DNA from 3 places in the Bradyrhizobium sp. 157 genome. Region 1 is predicted to be linked to each of the others. Evidence: predicted binding sites of a transcription regulator. Region 1 holds the regulator's gene; each other region holds the start of a gene.
What was found. The regulator PhoB, encoded in region 1, activates phosphate uptake and scavenging genes when phosphate is short. The targets are predictions, from matches to a motif close to TGTCATNNANCTGTCAT.

Region 1 (3,277 bases):
AGAGGCATTCTATGTGGGCGGGGAGCGCTGTCAACACGCCACGGAACGGCTTTTCCTGCAGTGCAAGGGGCTGAAATCCGTAGGATTGCGGTGTGGTGGAAAACACGCAGTGAAATGCCTAGATGTCAGAACATGTGGACGCTCGGGCCCGGACTCTTGCGCCGGAGTCACGCCATATTGTAGCGTTTGGGCTGTCGGATACGACATCTCGTGCGGCAGTTCTGATCCCTGGAGTCCTTTTGTGCAGGCGTAAACGTTCGGGCGCGGTTAGCGCGCCCGGCGAGGGCTAAGGGATTCTGACCGCAGGGATTTTTGAGACGATGACATCGCCAGCGCCGCCCCGATTGGCCGGCGCGATGCGAAGGGAAGATTACGATGACGGTTTTGACCTGGTCCGACGATCGCGTCGAGCAGCTTAAGAAGCTCTGGGAAGCCGGATTGTCGGCAAGCCAGATCGCCGCGGAACTCGGAAATGTGACACGAAACGCCGTAATCGGCAAAGTGCACCGGCTGGGTCTCTCCGGCCGTGCCAAGAGCCCCTCCTCGGCCGCCCCGCGGCAGCGCAAGGCACGTCCCGCCCAGCCGATGATGCGCGTGTCGCGCCCGGTCTCGCGCGGCAATACCGCGCTCGCGCACGCCTTCGAAGTCGAGATGGAGCCGGATCCGATCGCCTTCGACAATGTCGTGCCGATGAGCCAGCGGCTGTCGCTGCTCGAACTGAACGAGGCGACCTGCCACTGGCCGGTCGGCGATCCCTCAAGCCCGGAATTCTTCTTCTGCGGCGGCAAAGCGCTCACTGGCCTGCCTTATTGCGCCCACCACTCGCGCATCGCCTACCAGCCCGCCGCCGACCGCCGCCGTCAGCAGCCGAAGCAGACAAGGTAAGTCGCGGTTCGTCGTAGCCCGGATGGAGCGAAGCGAAATCCGGGCTACGCGTTCCACTGTCATTGCGAGCGTAGCGAAGCAATCCATACTTGCTTTGCCGCACGATGGATTGCTTCGCTTCGCTCGCAATGACGATGAGAGAGTCCCCGCTTTCGCGCGGACAACGATGGAGCCTTACGGCTCCACCTTCGCAAATCGGTCATCCAGCGCGTAACCGGCGCCGCGGACGGTGCGGATCGGGTCCTGCTCGCGGCCGGGGTTGAGCAGCTTGCGCAAGCGGCCGATGTGGACGTCGACGGTGCGCTCGTCGATGTAGATGTCGCGGCCCCAGACGCTGTCGAGCAACTGCTCGCGGCTGAAGACGCGGCCGGGATGCTCCAGGAAAAATTCCAGCAGGCGATACTCGGTCGGACCGAGATCGATCTGACGGCCCGAGCGCGCGACGCGGCGTTTTTCGCGATCGAGTTCGATGTCGCCATAGGTCAGCACAGTGGCGAGCCGCTCGGGGCTTGCCCGCCGCAACAGGCCCTTCACCCGCGCCAGCAGTTCCGGAACCGAGAACGGCTTGACGATGTAGTCGTCGGCGCCGGTCGCAAGCCCGCGCACGCGCTCGCTCTCCTCGCCGCGCGCCGTCAGCATGATGATCGGCAATTGCTTGGTTTCCGGCCGGGCGCGCAGGCGGCGGCACAGCTCGATGCCGGAGAGCCCCGGCAGCATCCAGTCAAGCACGACGAGATCGGGCACGCGCTCTTTCAGCCGCGTATCCGCATCGTCGCCGCGTCCGACGGTTTCGACCTCATAGCCTTCAGCGTCGAGGTTGTAGCGCAACAGCGTGGTCAGCGCTTCCTCATCCTCGACCACCATAATGCGCGCGCTCATCTCGTATCCCTCAGCTATTCGGAACCGCGGTGGCAAAGGTCGTCATGTCGCCCTTCGGGCGCTTGTCGAGCATCTGCTGACCCTCGATCATGTAGAACACGGTTTCGGCGATGTTGGTGGCGTGATCGCCGATCCGTTCGATGTTCTTGGCGCAGAACATCAGATGGATGCAGAACGAGATGTTGCGCGGATCTTCCATCATATAGGTCAGGAGTTCGCGGAACAGCGAGGTGCAGATGGCGTCGACTTCCTCGTCGCCCTTCCACACCGCCATCGCCGCCGGCAGATCGTGCGCGGCATAGGCGTCCAGCACCGACTTGACCTGCGATTGTACCAGGTCGGTCATGTGTTCGAGGCCGCGCATCAGCTTCAGCGGCTGGAAATCGTTCTCCAGCGCCGCGACACGCTTGCCCATGTTCTTGGCGAGGTCGCCGATCCGTTCCAGATCGGTGGCAACCCGCATCGAGCCGACGATTTCGCGCAAATCGATCGCCATCGGCTGACGGCGGGCGATGGTCAGCACCGCGCGCTCCTCGATCAGATGCTGCAGGCGGTCGATCTCGACGTCGGTGGCGACGACGTGCTTGCCGAGCGCGACGTCGCGGCGGACCAGCGCGTCGACGGATTCGGTGATCATGCGCTCAGCCAGGCCGCCCATCTCGGCAACAAGGCGCGTCAATTCCTGAAGGTCGCTGTCGAATGCCTTGGCGGTGTGCTCAGAAGCCATCTGTTATCTCCTTAACCAAACCGCCCCGTGATGTAGTCCTGGGTACGTCGATCGCGCGGCGAGGTGAAAATCTTGTTGGTATCGTCGAATTCGATCAGCTCGCCGAGATACATGAAGGCGGTCTTGTCCGAGACGCGCGCCGCCTGCTGCATATTATGGGTGACGATGGCGATGGTGTAGTCCTCCGCCAGTTCCTGAATCAGTTCCTCGATCTTGGCGGTCGAGATCGGATCGAGCGCCGAGCAGGGCTCGTCAAACAGGATCACCTCGGGCCTGACCGCAACGGTGCGCGCGATGCATAGCCGCTGCTGCTGACCGCCGGACAGCGAGAGGCCACTGGCGTTCAACTTGTCCTTGACCTCGTTCCATAGCGCGCCGCCGCGCAGCGCCTTCTCGACCCGGCCGTCCATCTCGGACTTCGAGATCTTCTCATAGAGACGGATGCCGAAGGCGATATTCTCGTAGATCGTCATCGGGAACGGCGTCGGCTTTTGGAACACCATGCCGACGCGGGCCCGCAGCAGATTGAGGTCGAGCTTCGGGTCGAGGACGTTGGTCTGGTCGAGCAAGAGCTGACCGGTGGCGCGCTGACCCGGATAGAGATCATACATCCGGTTGAATATCCGCAGCAACGTGGATTTGCCGCAGCCGGACGGGCCGATGAAGGCGGTGACGCGATGGGTGCCGAGCGTGAGATTGATGTCCTTCAGCGCGTGGTGCTCGCCATAGTAGAAGTTCAGGCCGCGGGCGGTCACCTTGGGTGCGGCCTCCGGCAGCGCCACCTGC
Region 2 (3,277 bases), on a different contig from region 1:
ACCCCCGAATCCGCGTAGGTCAGCCCGTTTTTGCGGTCGTTCATGCCCAAATTCCAGTATGATGACGGCTGGTTACGAGGAATTCCACGATCCTGCAATGGCTCGCAAGCGCTCGGCGCATATACTATGTAGATAACAGCCGGCTAAACCCGCCAGGGGCCGGATCTAGGCCGGGAGCCGGGAAGCGACCGAGTTGAGCATTCCAAATATCATTACGCTGGGGCGCATCATCCTGGTGCCAGTCATCGTCTGGGCGATCGTTTCCAGCCAGATGGAAATCGCCTTCGCGATTTTCGTCATTGCAGGGGTCAGCGACGCCGTCGATGGCTTTCTCGCCAAGCGCTTCAACATGTCGAGTGAACTGGGCGCCCTGCTCGACCCGCTTGCCGACAAGGCGCTTTTGGTTTCGATCTTCGTGGCGCTCGGCATCTGGGGTGCGGTGCCGCGCTGGCTCGTCATCCTCGTGGTGTCGCGCGACATCATGATCGTCACGGCCGTGATCGTGTCATGGCTGTTCGACAAGCCGATCCCGATGAAGCCGCTGATGGTGTCGAAGCTCAACACAGTGGCGCAGGTGGCGTTCGCGGCGCTGGTGCTGGCGTCGCTCGGTTTCAACTTCAAGCCGGCGCCCTATGACGTGATCCTGATGGGTTTTGTTACGGTCTTTACTTTGGTTTCCGTCTCGCTCTATCTCGTCGAGTGGGTGCGGCACATGAGCACGATCGAAGCGCGCTAAGTTTTTCGTTCATTTGACGCGTTGCTTCGCGAATCGGTGCCGATTTCGCTCGAAAAGCTATGATGGCCTGAAGATCCCGGCCTGGAGATTTGCGTGGCAGTTCGCGTTCAACCTCGTCAGCTTGCCTTTGCGCTGCCGCATGCGGAGAGCTTGACGCGCGACAATTTCCTCGAGGGTCCGGCCAATGAAGCCGCACTCTCGCTGATCGAAAGCTGGCCCGACTGGCCGAACCGCATCATGCTGCTGGCGGGGCCGGAGGGCTCCGGCAAGAGCCATCTCGCCGCCATCTGGGCCGAACAGGCGGGCGCGCGCTCGATCTCGGCGCACGCGCTTAACGCTGCGGCCGTCCCCGGCGCACTCGCCACCGGGGCGCTGGTGGTCGAGGATCTGAGGCTGGCGGACTTCGACGAACGCGCCTTGTTTCACCTCCTGAACCTGGCGCGCGAGGACGGGGCCTTCGTCCTGATCACCGGACGCGTTCCACCGGCGGCGTTCGAGATCGAACTGCGTGATCTCCGGTCGCGGCTGCGCGCCGCACCCGTCGTCTCGCTATTGCCGCCGGATGATCTCTTGTTTCGTGGCCTGATCGTCAAATTCTGCGCGGACCGCCAATTGAGCATCGACGAGACGGTCGTGAGCTACCTCGCCACCCGGATCGAGCGCTCCTATGCCGCTGCTCGCCAGGCGGTTGACCTCCTCGATACCGAGGCGCTGCGGCTCGGCCGGCCGGTCACCCGGGCGCTGGCCGCGGAACTCTTGCGCAACGCCTGATCGGGGCAGCTCCTGCTGCGTCCTGCCGCCTTGACGCCGGCTCTGCACGGAACATCAATGTCATTGAAACGTCATCGGCGTATCACATGCTGGGGGCCGCATTCCCTTAAAGTCGGCCCTGCCTCGTTCGCGATGGATCAAAGCCTTATGGAATTGGTACAAGCTGTTGAACAAAAAGAAAAAGAACCGATTGCCGAGGCTCCGCCCACGATCGCCGCGAGCCCGGAGCGATTCATCAACCGGGAACTATCCTGGCTGCATTTCAACCGCCGGGTGCTCGAGGAATCGGTGAATCTGGGCCATCCGTTGCTGGAACGGGTGCGATTCCTGTCGATTTCAGCCAATAACCTTGATGAGTTCTTCATGGTTCGCGTCGCCGGCATCAAGGCGCAGGTCCGTGAAGGCATCGCCGAACGCAGCCCCGATGGCCTGACGCCGTCCGAGCAGCTCACTCTCATCAACAGGACGGTTTCGGAACTCGCTTCCGACCAGCAGGCGATCTGGCGCGATCTGCGCATCACCCTGTCGGATGCCGGCATCAGGCTCGTCGATGGTCACGACTTCACCAAGGCGGAGCGCGGCTGGCTCGAGGATCACTTTCTCCGCAACATTTTCCCGCTGCTGACGCCGCTGGCGATCGATCCCGCGCACCCGTTCCCGTTCATCCCGAGCCTAGGCTTCACCATCGCGCTGCAATTGCTGCGAACTTCCGACGGCAAGGCGATGAACGCGCTGATCCGCATGCCCGGCAAGATCGACCGCTTCATCCGGATGCCGGCGACCAAGGACGGCACGGTGCACCTGATCCCGCTGGAGCAAGCCACCGGGATGTTCATCGGCCGGCTGTTCCCCGGCTACACCGTCAAGGGCCAGGGCGCCTTCCGCATTATCAGGGACTCCGAACTCGAAATCGAGGAAGAGGCCGAAGATCTGGTTCGCCTGTTCGAGACCGCGCTGAAGCGGCGGCGGCGGGGTTCGGTGATCCGCCTCGAGATGGAAGCCAAGATGCCGGAAGCGCTGTGCGGCTTCGTGCGCCAGGCGCTTTCGGCGGCCGACGACGAAGTATTTCTGGTCGACGGCGTGCTGGCCATGAACGAGCTCTCGCAGCTCACTCGGCTCGACCGGCCCGACCTCGAATTCACGCCCTATGTGCCGCGCCATCCCGAGCGGGTGCGCGACCATGGCGGCGACATCTTCGCCGCGATCCGGCAGAAGGACCTGATCGTCCACCATCCTTACGAATCCTTCGACGTCGTCGTGCAATTCCTGCAGCAAGCCCTCCGCGACCCCGACGTCGTCGCCATCAAGCAGACGCTCTACCGCACCTCGAGCAATTCGCCGATCGTGCGTGCGCTCGCCGAGGCTGCGGAAGCCGGCAAATCGGTGACCGCGCTGATCGAGCTGAAGGCGCGGTTCGACGAGGAAGCCAACATCCGCTGGGCGCGCGATCTCGAACGTGCCGGCGTGCAGGTGGTGTACGGCTTTCTCGAACTGAAGACACATGCCAAGCTGTCGATGGTGGTGCGGCGCGAGGGCGGTAGCCTGACGACCTACGTCCATACCGGCACCGGCAATTATCATCCGGTCACCGCGCGCATCTATACCGACCTTTCCTACTTCACCTCGGATCCGATCATCGGCCGCGATGCGGCGCGGGTGTTCAACTACATCACCGGCTATGCCGAGCCGAGCGACATCGAGCGGATGGCGGTGTCGCCGTTGACGCTACGCAAGCGCATTATCGAACACATCAAGGGCGAGACCAATCAC
Region 3 (3,277 bases), on a different contig from region 1:
GGCCGTCTCGAAGGGCGATGGCTACCGGGGGGCCGTTCATCCTTCGAGACCCGCTTCGCGCTCCTCAAGATGGGATTGGCTTGGACGCCACGGCCTACTTCGCCTTCAAGAACTCCCCCACCTCCAGCAGCACGAACTCGTTATCGTCAGCCTTGTTGGGATCGCGGCTCGACGAGAACGGCAAATTGTTGTCGTTGCCGACGATGATATGCGCCTCGTCGACGCGATCGACGTTCTCGATGGTGAAGAACGGAAAGGTCAGCACGCCGTCATTGAGCGGCTTGCGCGCCTTCTTGTCGGGATCACGGATCTTCATCAGGTCGATATAGGCGATCTTGCGCACCGGCTTGCCGACATTGGCGTCGGAGAGTTCGACCTTGTAGACGCGCTTGAACTTTGCGAGGTCGGCGAAGCAGTTCTCGCCGCGCTGGCCGGCCGGGCAGGCTTTGTCTGCGGTGCCCTCGCCATTGTCGCGCTCGATGATCAGGCCGTTTGAAGCGTCGATCATGTTGAAGTCGCCGATGGCGTGGCCGTTCTGCTCGAATACGTAGTGCCAGTAGCGGCCGGTAAATTTTTCGGCCGCGACGTCGAATTCGAGGATCCGCGCGGCTTCCTTGCCGTCGACCTTTTCAACGTCCTTCTTCTCGGCATCCCACAGCGGGCCTTCCAGCAGCCCGTAGAGGAACTTGCCGTCCTTCGAAGCGGCAAAGCCTTCATAGCCTTTGGAGCGGCGCAAATTGACCGTGGTGTAGCTTGCGCCTGGAGCTGCCGGCGACTGCACCGACCAGTGATCGGGCGAGCGCACCGGTTTGCCGTCGGCGCTGGTTTCGAACACCGCCAGGACCTTGCCGGTCTTGTCGACCTTCAGCACATGGGGTCCGAACTCGTCGCCGATCCAGAAGGTGTCGCCGATAATCTGAAAGCCTTCGGTATCGTAATCCGCGCCGGTGAGATAGCGCTTGGCAGTGTCTTCATGGAGAATGCGGAATGGCACCTTCTTGTCGGGATCGTGCAGGAAGACGGTTTCCTGCCGCTCGATCTTGCCGCTCGCCCAGTCGATCTTGTGCCGGTTGAGATAGAGCATCGAGTCGGCCGAGTTGTAGCGCGAGCCCATGCCGTTGTCGGTAAGCACCCAGAACGAACCATCAGCCATCACCTTGATGCCGGAATGGCCCTGCAGCGGCTGTCCCTTGAACGGCAGCGATACGCCGGTCGGGCGTTCGTAGGATTTGCCCATCACAGTGCCCACAGCGTCGACGCGGCGGCCGGTGGTGTATTTGCCGGATGTCTTGAGATCGTCAGGCGCATCAGCGGGCGCCTCGATAAAGCTCTGCGCCGGCAGCACGGCGTGGCCCTTCAGCGTGGCGGGAAATTCGCCTTCACCTTGGGCGAAGGCAGCGCCGGCCAGAAACATGGACGCGACGGAGCAGAGCAATGACACGCGCATGGCGGATCTCCTGTAGAATGGCGATGCGGAGTGTCTTGCGCAGCGGCTGTTACAGCCGGCTGACAGTTTTGTGAAAGCCGCGTAACGGCGTTGGATAAGGCTGCGGTTTAGGTGTTACTGCGTTGCAGCCGGCCGCATGGTCTGCGGCAGCAGGAACGGCACGCCCTGATCGGTATAGTCGATCTTCACATCCACCTCAAAAATCCGGCGGATGGTCTCGGCCGTGATCGCGTCAGCTCGACCACCGTCGACGGCGAGCCGGCCGCGATGCAAGAGCACGATCCGGTCGGCGAAGCGCATGGCGAGATTGAGGTCGTGCAGCACGGCGATAACGGCCGTGCCGTTCTGCGCGCGCCGCTTTGCGGTTTCTACAAGGTCGATCTGATGGCGCATGTCGAGGCTAGAGGTCGGCTCGTCCAGCAGCAGGAGGCCCGGCCCATGCTGCGCCTCGCCGCAGGCGAGCTGCACCAGCACGCGGGCGAAATGCGCGCGCTGCTGTTCGCCGCCGGAGAGCGTCGGTAATTGCCGCTGGCTGAAATGCGCCAGATCGACCTCACCGAGCGCCGCATCGACCAGCCGCTGCGCGGCGGCGCGGCCGGCATCACCCGCGCCCATATGGACGATCTCCTCGACCGTGAACGGGAAGGTGACGTTGACATGCTGCGACAGCATCGCGCGGTGATAAGCGAGCTGACGCGGCGCATAGAGGTGGATGTCGCGCTGCTTCAGCCTGATCTGGCCGCGCGTCGGGCGGAGATCGCCGGACAGCATCCGCAGCAGCGTCGATTTGCCGGCACCGTTCGGGCCGACGATCGCAACCATCTCGCCGGGAGCGACGCAAAGATCAATGCCATCGACCAGCGTGGCGCCGCCAACGACCATCGAAACCGATTTCGCTTCGAGAATGGCGGTCATAGCGAAACCAGCCCGCGCTGGCGGAGCAGCATGGCCAGAAAGAATGGCGCGCCGATTGCGGCCGTCAGGATGCCGATCGGCATTTCCGCGGGCGCGACGATGGTGCGGGCCAGCGTATCGGCGCCCACCAGCAGCACCGCGCCGAGCAGCATGGAAGCGGGCAACAACAAGCGGTGCGCCGGCCCGATCACCAGCCGCAACAGATGCGGCACCACGATGCCGATAAAGCCGACGACGCCGCAGACCGAAACCGCCACGCCCGTCATTGCCGACACCAGCACAATCGAAATCCGCTTCAGCCGCTCGACGTCGACGCCGCTATGGAACGCCTCGGCTTCGCCGAGCACCAGCACGTCGAGTCCGCGCGAGATGGAGAGGCAGGCGATCGCGGCACACCCCAGCACCGGCGCCAGCGTGGCGAGCTTGGGCCAGGTCGCGCCGCTCAGCGAGCCCAATAGCCAGAACGTGATGTCGCGCAACTGGCGATCGTCGGCGATGAATACGAGGAGCCCGATGCCGGCATTGGCGATGGCGGCGATGGCAATGCCGGCCAGCAGGAAAATCGCGATCGACGTCCGCCCCGAGCGGCTCGCGATCGAATAAAGGATGACGGTGGTCGCGAGCGACCCGGCGAAGGCCGCGATCGGTAGCAACTGATGCTGCATGAAGCGGAAGTTCTGGCCGATCTGGCTGTCGGTGAAGACGATCGCAGCCGCGGCCGCCAGCGCACCGCCGGAGGAAACGCCGACCAGCGCGGGGTCGGCGAGGGGGTTGCGAAACAGCCCCTGCATGATGGCTCCCGATGCCGCTAGCAGCGCGCCAATCATTGCTGCCGCGCCGATCCGTGGAATACGGATCGACCACAGCACAAGCTGGTCGCGCGCGAGGCTGGGCCCGCCCGCGGCGTCGCCCCAC

Region 2: the regulator PhoB is predicted to act here: its motif matches at 1,566-1,582, upstream of IVA95_RS17030 (RNA degradosome polyphosphate kinase).
Region 3: the regulator PhoB is predicted to act here: its motif matches at 1,496-1,512, upstream of IVA95_RS07390 (esterase-like activity of phytase family protein).

The regions. Positions count from the first base shown of each region.
Region 1 covers NZ_JADPKF010000077.1:133,918-137,194, forward strand. The annotation lists gene IVA95_RS20155 (GcrA family cell cycle regulator) at 376-885, shown strand; gene phoB (phosphate regulon transcriptional regulator PhoB) at 1,060-1,764, opposite strand; gene phoU (phosphate signaling complex protein PhoU) at 1,775-2,491, opposite strand; gene pstB (phosphate ABC transporter ATP-binding protein PstB) at 2,503-3,277, opposite strand, start outside.
Region 2 covers NZ_JADPKF010000073.1:242,844-246,120, forward strand. The annotation lists gene purM (phosphoribosylformylglycinamidine cyclo-ligase) at 1-44, opposite strand, end outside; gene IVA95_RS17020 (CDP-alcohol phosphatidyltransferase family protein) at 194-736, shown strand; gene IVA95_RS17025 (DnaA/Hda family protein) at 830-1,507, shown strand; gene IVA95_RS17030 (RNA degradosome polyphosphate kinase) at 1,655-3,277, shown strand, end outside.
Region 3 covers NZ_JADPKF010000033.1:39,466-42,742, reverse strand. The annotation lists gene IVA95_RS07390 (esterase-like activity of phytase family protein) at 95-1,447, opposite strand; gene IVA95_RS07385 (heme ABC transporter ATP-binding protein) at 1,562-2,362, opposite strand; gene IVA95_RS07380 (iron ABC transporter permease) at 2,359-3,277, opposite strand, start outside.